Regions from separate parts of the Shewanella piezotolerans WP3 genome, predicted to be linked through region 1. Evidence: predicted binding sites of a transcription regulator. Region 1 holds the regulator's gene; each other region holds the start of a gene.

Region 1 (4,312 bases):
CGTCGATGCAAGCGAACAACCCAATTACATCATCGATGATCTGCGCAGCACAGAGTACAATGAAGCAGGTTTTGTCAATAGCAAGGTCACAGCCAAGCATATGGAACACTATGAAGATGCTAGCATGACTTACTTTACTGAGCCTGTTTACTTGATCTATCCCGATGATGGTCAAGCACAATGGCGCCTAAGAGCAACCAAAGGCAGCCATAACAATTTAACCGGTAAGGTCTCATTGCAAAACAATGTTATTATCGATTCAATTAGCCCTGAAGAGCCGATCCAAACATTATCTACATCCTATTTAGAACTCGATTTAGATACTATGATAATGACCTCTGATGAAATTATTCACGTCACTGGCAATGAATTTGTTATTCAAGGCACAGGTCTTTATGCTGACCTCAATGCTCAAAGTGTAAAGTTGATCAGCGAAGTCGAAGGGATCTACGATGCTAAATAAGCTGTTCAAAAAAACCAATATACTCACTCGTGCAATCACACTAAAGGCCGAGTAGAAGGAAGTTATGAAATATAATCAATCCATACTTGCAGGTCTATTGTGTCTGCTCAGCATTAGCAGCTATGCCGCTGTCGATGACCTTAAACAAGAGGTCAAAATTGCCGCTGCAAGCCAAGAAGCCGATATCAAAAACAATCAGGTTATCTTTTTTGGCCCAGTAGAGGTGACTCAAGGCTCAATTAAAATGAACGCTGATGAGTTACGTGTTTTCTCTAAAGAAGCGAACTCTGGAAAAACACTGGTTGCCACAGGCAATCCAGCAACCTATACCCAAATAATGGAAGATGGCCGCCCCGCAACAGCAAGTGCTAAAGAGATCCGTTACGAACTCGCGACCAGAACCTTAACTCTTTTAGGTGATGCGACACTCGAGCAAGAGGGTAGCCAGGTCACAGGTAATCGCATTAAGTACAATATAGGTTTACAGCAACTTATTGCTGAAAGCACCGGCGAAGGCAATGACAGAGTAATCACCATCATTCAACCAGAAGCCTACCAAGAAGAGACTCCTGAAACCCCAGCTGAACCGATAGAAAAGCAGGAGCAGCAATGATCCAAAAAACGCTTATGGCACGCAACCTAGCTAAGAGTTATAAAAACCGTGCAGTTGTTCAAGATGTGAGTTTAACGGTAAAAACCGGGCAGATCGTTGGCTTACTCGGCCCAAATGGGGCAGGAAAAACCACAACTTTCTATATGGTTGTCGGTTTAGTGCAGAGTGACAAAGGGCAAATATTTATTGATGAGGACGATCTAACCTTAGATCCTATGCATCTTCGCGCACGAAAAGGTATAGGTTACTTACCGCAAGAAGCAAGTATTTTTAGAAAGCTTTCAGTCCGCGACAACATCATGGCAGTGCTACAGACTCGCAGCGATATTGACAATGAGCAGCGTGAGGCGCAACTAGAGAGCCTGCTTGAAGAGTTTCATATCACTCACATACGTGACAGCCAAGGCATGGCACTTTCAGGTGGTGAACGCCGTCGAGTTGAAATTGCACGAGCGCTAGCTGCCAACCCAAAATTTATATTGCTTGATGAACCCTTTGCAGGTGTAGATCCAATTTCGGTCATCGACATTAAAAAAATCATTGAGCAGCTAAAAAGCCGCGGCTTAGGTGTGCTAATTACTGATCACAATGTTCGTGAAACATTAGACGTTTGTGAGCATGCATATATCGTAAGTCACGGAAATCTCATTGCTGAGGGTACGCCTGCTGAAATCTTAGACAACCAGCAGGTTAGAGCAGTGTACTTAGGTGAACAATTCAGGCTATAGTTAATCAACAACATGAGCGTTTAAAGCGCGGCACTAGTTAAGTATACTAATATAATCATAGTGTTGGCCCTTTATGCTCTCTTCGCCAAATTAACGAGCTTCAACGTTTAATTACAGTGTAGGGAATAGCGGTAAGATGAAAGCGTCACTTCAGCTCAAAATGGGTCAGCAGCTAACCATGACTCCACAGTTACAGCAGGCAATCCGCTTACTGCAACTGTCCTCTTTAGAGCTGCAGCAAGAGATCCAGCAAGCATTAGAGTCAAATCCCCTACTAGAATTAGATGAAGAGCAATCTGACAGTGAACCTGTCAGCAATGAAGATCGCACCACCAGCGAATCCGATAGCTATTCAGAATCCGATAGTGACAACGATTACAGCGCCAGCGCCGAAGTTGATCCCCAGCAAGATAGCGCTGCAGTAGAAACCTCTGATGCATTAACCCAAGATTCAATGCCAGATGATCTGCCGATGGATACCACTTGGGACGAAGTCTATACCGTTTCTTCAAATGCAAGCTCTGGCGGTATGCGCGATGACGATATGCCATTCCAAGGTGAAACCAGCGAAGGCTTATATGAGCACCTTGAGTGGCAAAAGAACTTAACACCATTTTCCGATAACGATCTTGCTATCGCCACCGCCATTATTGATGCTATTGATGAACGTGGTTACCTCACTCAAAACTGCGAAGATATTCTTGAGGCAATGGGCGACCCTGAAATTGAGGTTGATGAAGTCGAAGCCGTACTCAAGCGCGTGCAGCATTTTGACCCCATTGGCGTTGCCGCTCGCGACTTAAGCGAGTGTCTATTGATCCAACTGGCCCAATATGCCGCTACCACACCGCATATTGACCATGCCCGCCTACTCATCAAAGACTACTTAGATTTGATTGCAGGACGCGACTTTAGACAGTTAATGCGTAAAACTAAGCTTAAAGAAGATGAACTACGTGAAGCCATTAGCCTGATCCAAACTCTCAACCCAAGACCAGGGTTAGCAGTCACTCGCAGCAAAGATGAATACGTTATTCCCGATGTATCAGTGGCCAAAAAGAAAGGTCGCTGGGTGGTTGAGCTAAACCCAGATTACATGCCTAAAATTAATGTTAATCAGCACTATGCTTCAATGGCTCGCAGCACTAAAAGCCAAGCCGATGGCCAGTTCATCCGTGGTCATTTGCAGGAAGCTAAGTGGTTTATTAAAAGTTTAGAAAGCCGTAATGAAACTTTACTAAAGGTCAGTAACTGCATTGTAAAATTCCAGCAAGGCTTCTTTGAGTATGGCGATGAAGCCATGAAACCAATGGTTTTGAATGATATCGCAGAAGCCGTTGAGATGCATGAATCCACCATATCAAGGGTTACCACTCAAAAGTATATGCATACCCCCAGAGGTATTTTCGAATTAAAGTATTTCTTCTCTAGTCATGTCGGAACCGACGACGGTGGAGAGTGCTCATCAACAGCTATTAGAGCGTTTATTAAGAAGTTAGTCGCAGCTGAAAACCAAAAGAAACCATTAAGCGATAGCAAAATGGCGCAACTTTTGGCAGAACAAGGGATAAAAGTTGCTCGTCGTACTATCGCGAAATATCGTGAAGCAATGCTGATCCCGCCCTCAAACCAACGTAAGAGTTTATAACTCAAAATTAGGCACTTGGAGGAATTTTCTATGCAAATTAACCTTACTGGACATCACATCGAAATCACCGCATCATTGCGTGGCTATGTAGAAGAAAAGTTTACAAAGCTTGAACGTCATTTCGATCAGATCAATAATGTCCACGTCATTTTGAATGTAGAAAAAATGCAGCAGATTGCCGAAGCCAGAATTCACCTTAAAAAAGGTGAAGTTTTTGCTACTTCGGAACATGCGGACATGTACGCCGCAATCGACTCCCTGATCGATAAATTAGATCGTCAGGTTATTAAACACAAAGAGAAGCTGACCAAACATTAACGATGGAACTATGTACCATCCTGCAGCCGGAGTGCACCACCTGTGCCACTCCGGGCAGTAAGAAAAAAGTACTGGAACTAATCAGCGACATTGCCGCTGTCCAGTACCCTACTCTATCTTCACAAGAGATATTCGAGAGCCTTTTGGCACGCGAAAAAATGGGTAGCACAGGTATAGGCAACGGTATCGCAATCCCGCATGGGCGATTGACCAATATTGACCATCCATTGGGCATATTAATCAAATGCGAAACACCGATCTCTTTTGACTCGATAGATAAACAGCCGGTCGATATATTGTTTGCACTTTTGGTTCCAGCAGAGCAATGTGAGCAACACTTAGCCACCTTGTCTTCAATGGCTGAAAAGCTTAACGATAAAGCTATCGTTAAGCAGTTGAGAAAAAGCACCAGTGAATCAGAGCTGTACGATTTGATCACTCAATAGCTAATGACTCAGGTCCTTAAGTAACCTTATGTAATACAAATAGGTTATTTAAAGACCTTAGTATTTATGACAGCAATATTATTTATTATCTCCTTC
Region 2 (4,312 bases), 2.4 Mb from region 1:
CTTAGTTGTGGGCATGAAGTTAGGTTGTCTTAATCATGCTTTATTGACTGTTGAAGCGATTGAGCGTGATGGCCTTGTTATTGCTGGCTGGGTCGCTAATCAAGTTGACTCTCAGATGGATAACCAATTAGAAAACTTAGCATCCTTGCAACAGATGATCTCAGCCCCATTTCTTGGCCATATTCCTCATCTTGAAAATCCGACTGCAGAAAAAGCGGCTGAACATATTGATGTATCACTTCTAGCTTAAAGCGTAACGCCTTTCTCTTTAATAGCCCTACAAACGACGTAATTTTGTGCATTCTTGTTAGGGCTATCTCTCTGTTAAAAAAGATTAATCCGTATCAGTGTCAATTTTGAGCTTAATTAAGATTAGATTAATAAAAACTGCATAAAATCAGCCAAACCTGATAAAGAAAGCGACTGAGCTAGAATTAAATCGGTTGTATTGTTTTTTACTCACTTCCCCTTGAAAAAAACAAATTCGGACATATTATGTCTTTAAGAGTATTTATCAGGATTATTTTGATCCTACAGGAGCTTAAATGAAGCGTATATTTTTACTGATTGCTACTAACATGGCGATCTTATTAGTGGCATCAATCGTGATGTCTATCTTAGGTGTGAACACATCAACCATGAGTGGCTTATTAGTATTTGCGGCAATCTTCGGTTTTGGTGGTGCGTTCATCAGCTTGGCTATCTCTAAATGGATGGCAAAGAAAACCATGGGCTGTGAAGTCATCACAAACCCCCGTGACAATACTGAGCGTTGGTTAGTTGAAACCGTTGCTCGTCAAGCAGAGCAAGCTGGTATTAAAATGCCAGAAGTTGCGATCTACCAATCGCAGGAATTCAATGCGTTTGCTACAGGCCCGAGCAAAAACAATTCTTTAGTTGCCGTCAGTAGTGGTCTGCTTTATGGCATGAATCATGACGAAATAGAAGCGGTACTTGCCCATGAAGTTAGCCACGTCGCTAACGGTGATATGGTGACGTTGACGCTTATTCAAGGTGTTGTGAACACTTTCGTTATTTTTGCTGCTCGTGTCGTTGCAGGCATAATCAACAATTTCGTTGCCAGTAATGATGAAGAGGGCGAAGGCCTTGGCATGTTTGCTTATATGGCAGTGGTGTTTGTTCTTGATATGCTATTTGGTATTCTCGCTTCAATCATCGTTGCTTACTTCTCACGTATTCGAGAGTTTAAAGCTGATGAAGGTGGTGCACGTTTAGCGGGTAAAGAGAAGATGATTGCTGCGCTTGATAGACTAAAGCAAGGCCCTGAAACAGGCGCTATGCCAGCTTCTATGTCAGCTCTGGGTATCAATGGCAAGAAATCAATGGCTGAATTGATGATGAGCCACCCGCCACTTGATAAGCGTATCGCTGCTCTTCGCGCAAGTTAATTCAGTGATAGCTAATGAAGTACAGTTAGGGTAACGTTGTTAAGGATTGTGTTTTTATTAGTCAAAATCAAGATGATAAATAACGTTTGGTTACTTTCCGTGCCCCGATTGAGGGGCATAGTTTGATGGAGCGCACGTTTTGCTAGTAGTCACAATGATATGATCTTCAACCTAAATTAGTTGCGGATTAGCTAATGCTTAGCTAAATTAAGCTTAGTCGTGCTAATAATATTGATCGCAAGATGGAAACTAAACTTAATTATAAAGTTTCCACTATGCGAACATCAAATGAGGATACAATTGTGAGCAAAAAACTACTAAGTGCAATCTTTGGTGCGGCAATCGCAGCATTAGCGTTATCTCCTTCTGTGTTTGCTGAAGGTCAAGAATTGGCTGAAATGCATGCTGAAATGGATGGTTGTGAAGCGTGTCACGCTGACGGCTCTCCATCTGCAGATGGCGAATACGAATTTGAGCAGTGCCAATCTTGTCACGGTACATTAGATGAGATGGATGCAGTCCATCAACCACACGATGGCATGTTAATGTGTGCTGATTGTCACGCACCACATGAAATGAACGTGGGTGATAAGCCAACTTGTGACAGCTGTCATGACGATGGTCGTACTGCAGAGTCAACACTTAAGTAATTTTAAATATTACTTATAAAAACCAGCTAATAGCTGGTTTTTTTGTGCCTCAATTTTATCTTTAACCCTCCCAAAACGTGATTACTCTACTAATACCAATTGCATTAAGTATTTGACCAGTTCAGAGCCCCTCAGCCTTTTCAATTCAAAGCGCATTGGTAAAGAAATGGTTATTCCCTTTTAAGCCAATGCAAAGCAGAAGTGGAAAGACTGAGGGGCTCACGTAGTGCGGGTTTCAAAACGCTGTATGCTTCGCTGTGGGATTTGGATATAGAATAACTATTAGCTCAAACCCCACTACTTGCCTACAGCGTTTTGAATTCCCGCTGAATGGTCAAACTTTTAATGCAATTGGTATAATCATATTAAACATAATACCTCTTTGTGAGTGCTTGGTTTTTAAATTTATCAAAGACTTGCGTGATTTCGGTGCGTAGCTTTGCCCTGTTGTAGTACATTACCGCCTTAAATATGAGTCCAATATAACCTATCTCTTTTTAAAACAGTCGCTTATAGAATGGCATGAGATTTGCGATATCAGTGATATAAGCAAACGAGGGGGGAAGCAAATCATGCCAAGCTGTAAAACAACCTGTGCATATTGTGGTGTTGGATGCGGGATCAGAGTAGAGAAGGTCTTTAAAGAGCAAGCTAAACATTCTTCATTAAAGCAATTTTTTACTGTGAGTGGGGATGTTGAACACCCTGCAAATGCGGGTGATTTGTGTGGCAAGGGTTTAGCGTTAATCGATAGCCTAAATTTGCCAAACAAGCTGTTATATCCACGCATGCAAAAAAATACTGTCAATAATCAAAATATCAGTTGGAATACAGCGATATCAGAGATTGCGATAAAGCTCAAAAGCACTTTGGTTAAATATGGTCCTGAATCAATTGCATTTTACCTGTCAGGTCAACTGCTCACCGAAGATTATTATGTTGCCAATAAACTAGCAAAAGGCTTTCTCGGAACCGCTAATGTAGATACTAATTCGAGATTATGTATGTCATCTGCGGTAAGCGCGCATATACGCGCTTTCGGTGAGGACGTCGTGCCAGGTTGTTATGAGGATCTGCAACTTGCAGAGGTTGTGGTATTAGTCGGTGCTAATACAGCTTGGACACATCCGATTCTATTTAAGAAAATAATGGCAGCTAGGGCTGAACATGGCACTCAACTGGTGGTTATCGACCCACGTGTGACTGCCACTGCATCTCAAGCCGATCTGCATTTACAGCTTACACCAGGCTCTGATCTGCACTTGTTCAACGGTCTACTTAGTGCTATTGCAAGTAATCATAAAACTAACTGTCAATATATAGAGCACTGTACGGAAGGGTTCGAACAAGCATTAAGAACGGCGCAACAAAACAGCCTAACAGTTGCGGATGTTGCAGAGCATACAGGTCTTGAGGTTGATAAAATCACAGAGTTTTACTCCTTGTACCTGCAAAATAAAAGAGTGGTTACCGCCAGCAGCCAAGGCGTTAATCAGTCATTATTAGGCACTAATACGAGTAACGCGATTATCAATTGCCATTTGGCGCTAGGGGATATTGGCCAAGCTGGTTGTGGGCCGTTATCACTAACAGGGCAACCAAATGCTATGGGCGGGCGTGAAGTCGGTGGGCTGGCAACTCAACTAGCCTGTCACCTTGGGTTTTCTGATGAGGAGCGTCAACTCATCGCTCAGTATTGGCGTACTGATAAATTACCAAAATCAAAAGGCCAAACAGCAACGGAAATGTTTGCTGCGATGGCGAGCGGAAAGATAAAAGCTGTGTGGATCCTAGGGACGAATCCGGTGGTTTCTTTGCCTGATACACAATTAGTCAAGAAGGCACTGTCTGAGTGTGACTTTGTCGTGGTATCAGATATCACCGCAGACACCGATACTGCACAGTACGCTGATATTTTGTTGCCGGCACAGGGTTGGTCAGAAAAATCAGGCACTGTCACCAATAGTGAACGAACCATAAGTCGACAACGGCGCTTTGCGCAGCCCCAAGGTGATTCAAAGGCCGATTGGTGGGCGTTGTGTGAAGTAGCCAAAGCGCTTGGATTTGACTCGGAATTTGACTTTAAAAACAGCGCCGAAATTTTCAAGGAATATGCTCAGCTAAGCGCAAGTGTAAAACAGCACTTTCCACAGAAACAGTTCTCAATTGCAGGACTTGCAAATCTGACACCGAGTCAATATCAGCATTTGGTGCCGACTCAATGGCCGATAGATGATATTGACGCGATGGGGC
Region 3 (4,312 bases), 880 kb from region 1:
TGAAGATGACGCATCATTAAGAGAAGCATTGTTAGATACCTTGATGTTAGCCCAATATGATTGCGTTGATGTAGAGTCGGCTGAAGCGGGCATTTTAGCGCTTAAAAACGACAGCTTTGACATGGTGATAAGCGATGTGCAAATGGAAGGAATTGGTGGCCTTGGTTTACTCAATTACCTGCAGCAGCACCATCCTAAAGTGCCGATGTTATTGATGACGGCTTACGCGACCATTGATAACGCCGTCAATGCCATGAAACTGGGCGCAGTAGATTATTTAGCTAAACCTTTTTCGCCAGAAGTGCTGCTTAATCAAGTATCACGTTACCTCCCTGAAAAATCTATTGAAGGCAGCCCTGTTGTGGCCGATGAAAAGAGCCTGGCACTGTTATCTTTAGCGCAGCGAGTTGCGGTATCTGATGCCTCTGTGATGATAATGGGCCCAAGTGGCAGCGGTAAAGAGGTGCTTGCGCGTTACATACATCAGCATAGTCACCGCTCTGCTGAACCATTTGTTGCAATAAACTGCGCAGCAATACCCGAGAACATGCTAGAAGCAACACTGTTTGGTTATGAAAAAGGGGCCTTTACAGGGGCATACCAAGCTTGCCCTGGAAAATTTGAACAAGCTCAAGGAGGCACATTACTGCTGGATGAAATTTCAGAAATGGAATTGGGTCTGCAAGCTAAGCTATTGCGCGTGCTTCAAGAGCGCGAAGTTGAGCGTCTAGGCGGGCGCAAAACCATTAAGCTGAATGTCCGAGTGCTAGCAACCTCTAACCGAGATCTAAAAGCGCTGGCGGAGGCTGGTGAATTTAGAGAAGATCTTTACTATCGAATAAATGTTTTCCCTCTTACGTGGCCAGCACTGAATCAGCGTCCTGCTGACATTCTACCTTTGGCAAGGCACTTAATTAGTCGCCATGCAATGGCGATGAATAAAACGGAAGTGCCTGAATTGGCAGAATGCGCATCACGCCGATTATTGACACACCGCTGGCCTGGTAATGTGCGCGAGCTTGATAATGTGGTGCAGCGAGCACTTATTTTAAGTGTAGGGAATGCAATCACCATTGCTGATATTATTATCGATTCGTGCGATATCTCTTTAGCCGCGGAGGTAAACTCGGTAGAAGAGGAGGCTAAGAGCAATGAGCTTGACGGTTTAGGGAATGAACTTAAAGCCCAAGAACATGTAATCATTTTGGAGACGCTTAGCCAGTGTAACGGTAGCCGTAAAGAGGTTGCAGAAAAGCTGGGGATCAGCGCGCGCACATTGCGCTATAAAATGGCCAAAATGCGTGATTCCGGGATTGAAATACCGGCTTAAGCGCTGACAAGGACGCATTGGGTAACTAATACGCTGCCTGCTATTTCAAGGTTAGATTGTGTTCTCAGCCGTGCTAGCAAAGAGTAGTAACAGTAAAAGTGTCAGATTTTACTGTTGCTTTCTCCATAATGAGTCGCTGCTGTTAACGTAGGTAGACATTTATGCCGTCGCTTTGCTTTGCCGTTATGGCTTGAAGCTCAATCCACTACTTCAAACCTAATTATCACCTTTCTACATACTGGCACGATTTCTGCTTTATCTAATTCAATTAAGATTTTCGTCAAGAAAACGACATTGGGAGATAGTTATGCAAATCGGCGCTAATTCTTTACTGCAAGAGATGCAGTCACTTAACGGTCAAATAGGCACTCAAGGCGCTCAAACAAGTGTTGCCCGTCAAGTGAACAACACTTCTGGTGCTGATTTTGGTCAACTGCTCTCTCAAGCTGTTGGAAATGTGAGCGAACTTCAGTCAAATGCATCTAATTTGGCCACTCGCCTTGATATGGGCGATACCACAGTGACATTATCTGATACCGTTATCGCGCGTGAAAAATCTAGCGTTGCTTTTGAAGCAACCGTACAAGTAAGAAATAAGCTCGTAGAAGCTTATAAAGACATTATGAGTATGCCTGTTTAGGCCTTAACTGCAGGTAGCAATCGTGAGTACAGAAATGGTCGTAGGAACAGGTTCAAATGTCGCTGCCGGTGGGCAGTCTGGTGGTGTTCAAGAGGAGCATAAGCCAGGTGTGATGGGATCGATTGGCAATATCGACATGTTACGCCAAGTGACCATGATATTAGCCTTGGCTATCTGTTTAGCATTAGCCGTTTTTGTGATGATTTGGGCGCAAGAGCCTGAATATCGACCCTTGGGGCAAATGAGCACCCAAGAGATGGTTCAAGTACTCGATGAACTCGATAAAAATAAAATCAAATACCAGATCCAAGGTGATGTGGTAAAAGTCCCTGAAGATAAGTATCAAGATGTGAAGATGATGCTAAGCCGTGCTGGTTTAGATCAAGCCGCTGCCAATGATGACTACTTAAGTAAAGACAGTGGATTCGGTGTTAGCCAGCGAATGGAACAGGCTCGCCTTAAGCATAGCCAAGAACAAAACCTTGCTCGCGCTATTGAAGAGCTTAAAAGTGTTAGCCGCGCCAAAGTTATCTTAGCCCTGCCAAAAGAAAATGTCTTTGCTCGAAATCGCTCTAAGCCAAGCGCAACCGTGGTTGTTAATACTCGCCGTGGTGGCCTTGGTCAAGAAGAGGTGGATTCGATAGTCGATATCGTTGCATCTGCGGTTCACAATCTAGAGCCGAATAAAGTGACTGTTACCGATTCAAATGGTCGCCTTCTTAATTCAGGAAGCCAAGATGGCGTGTCAGCGATTGCTCGTCGTGAGCTTGAAATTGTTCAACAAAAAGAATCTGAATACCGTAACAAGGTAGAGTCAATTTTGATGCCGATTCTAGGGCCTGAAAACTTTACCTCGCAAGTTGACGTTAGTATGGATTTTACGGCCGTAGAGCAAACGGCTAAGCGTTACAATCCCGACTTACCGGCGTTGCGCAGTGAGATGGTTGTAGAGAACAACTCTAATGGCGGTACCACTGGTGGGATCCCTGGCGCATTGTCTAATCAGCCGCCGATGAATTCCGATATTCCACAAGAGGTGGGTACCGAAACAACGTCTGTTAGCAGTGGTAGCAGTCATAAAGAAGCCACGCGTAACTTTGAGCTTGATACCACTATCAGCCACACTCGTCAGCAAATAGGCACATTAAGACGTGTCAGTGTTTCTGTCGCAGTTGACTTCAAAAATGCCCCCGCTGCTGAAGACGGCAGTGTTTCACGCGTCCCACGCACTGAGCAAGAGCTGGCGAACATTCGCCGTTTACTCGAAGGTGCTGTTGGTTTTAACACCCAACGCGGTGATATGATTGAAGTCGTTACTGTGCCGTTTATGGATCAGTTAATAGAAGATGCGCCAGCGCCTGAAATGTGGGAACAACCTTGGTTTTGGCGTGCAGTCAAATTAGGCTTAGGTACCTTAGTTGCGCTAGCGATAGTGATGTTTATCATCAGTCCAATGCTAAAGCGTATTGTTTACCCTGATAGTGCCAAACTGCCAGAAGAGCCAAAGATGGGCGATGAACTGGCTGAGATTGAAGACCAATATGCTGCCGATACATTAGGCATGTTGGAGCGCCCAGAAGCTGAATACAGCTATGCCGATGACGGGTCGATTTTAATTCCTGACTTGCATAAAGATGATGACATGATTAAAGCCATCCGCGCGATTGTTGCGAATGAACCTGAACTATCGACTCAAGTCGTGAAAAATTGGTTAATTGAAGATGACAAATAATACTCCCGTAGAGGGGCAAGCAGTAACACCTGCACCAGGGTTTAAGCCAGAAGATTTAAATGGTATCGAAAAAACGGCCATATTGTTGTTGAGCCTAAGTGAGAGTGATGCCGCTTCTATATTGAAGCACCTTGAACCTAAGCAGGTGCAGAAGGTCGGTATGGCAATGGCGGCAATGCAGGACTTTGGCCAGGAAAAGGTCATTGGTGTACATAAACTATTTTTAGACGATATCCAAAAGTATTCATCTATCGGTTTCAATAGCGAAGAGTTCGTCCGTAAGGCTTTAACCGCTGCGTTAGGCGAAGACAAAGCGGGCAACTTGATTGAACAGATCATAATGGGCAGTGGGGCTAAAGGTCTCGACTCCCTGAAGTGGATGGATGCCCGACAAGTGGCAACTATCATTCAAAACGAACATCCACAGATCCAAACTATTGTTTTGTCATACTTGGAACCTGATCAGGCGGCAGAAATCTTTGCTCAATTCCCTGAAAATACTCGCTTAGATCTCATGATGCGAATCGCTAACCTTGAAGAGGTGCAGCCTGCAGCACTACAAGAGCTCAACGATATCATGGAGAAACAGTTTGCCGGCCAAGGTGGCGCG

Evidence for each region. Region 1 encodes sigma-54, which starts transcription at its own class of promoters, with help from an activator protein. Its sites were predicted from a motif close to GTTGGCACGNNNNTNGNNT; they were not measured.
Region 2: SWP_RS13145 (nitrate reductase) is a predicted target of sigma-54. The motif match lies at 2,576-2,594, and genes of this name have one in related genera.
Region 3: fliE (flagellar hook-basal body complex protein FliE) is a predicted target of sigma-54. The motif match lies at 1,568-1,586, and genes of this name have one in related genera.

What each region holds. Positions count from the first base shown of each region.
Region 1 covers NC_011566.1:680,815-685,126, reverse strand. Annotated here, with positions in the region: gene lptC (LPS export ABC transporter periplasmic protein LptC) at 1-463, shown strand, start outside; gene lptA (lipopolysaccharide transport periplasmic protein LptA) at 528-1,076, shown strand; gene lptB (LPS export ABC transporter ATP-binding protein) at 1,073-1,804, shown strand; gene SWP_RS02995 (RNA polymerase factor sigma-54) at 1,941-3,452, shown strand; gene hpf (ribosome hibernation promoting factor) at 3,483-3,770, shown strand; gene ptsN (PTS IIA-like nitrogen regulatory protein PtsN) at 3,773-4,216, shown strand.
Region 2 covers NC_011566.1:3,067,414-3,071,725, reverse strand. Annotated here, with positions in the region: gene bioD (dethiobiotin synthase) at 1-250, shown strand, start outside; gene htpX (protease HtpX) at 546-1,409, shown strand; gene cctA (tetraheme c-type cytochrome CctA) at 1,712-2,059, shown strand; gene SWP_RS13145 (nitrate reductase) at 2,632-4,312, shown strand, end outside.
Region 3 covers NC_011566.1:1,564,074-1,568,385, forward strand. Annotated here, with positions in the region: gene SWP_RS06750 (sigma-54-dependent transcriptional regulator) at 1-1,330, shown strand, start outside; gene fliE (flagellar hook-basal body complex protein FliE) at 1,638-1,970, shown strand; gene fliF (flagellar basal-body MS-ring/collar protein FliF) at 2,005-3,702, shown strand; gene fliG (flagellar motor switch protein FliG) at 3,692-4,312, shown strand, end outside.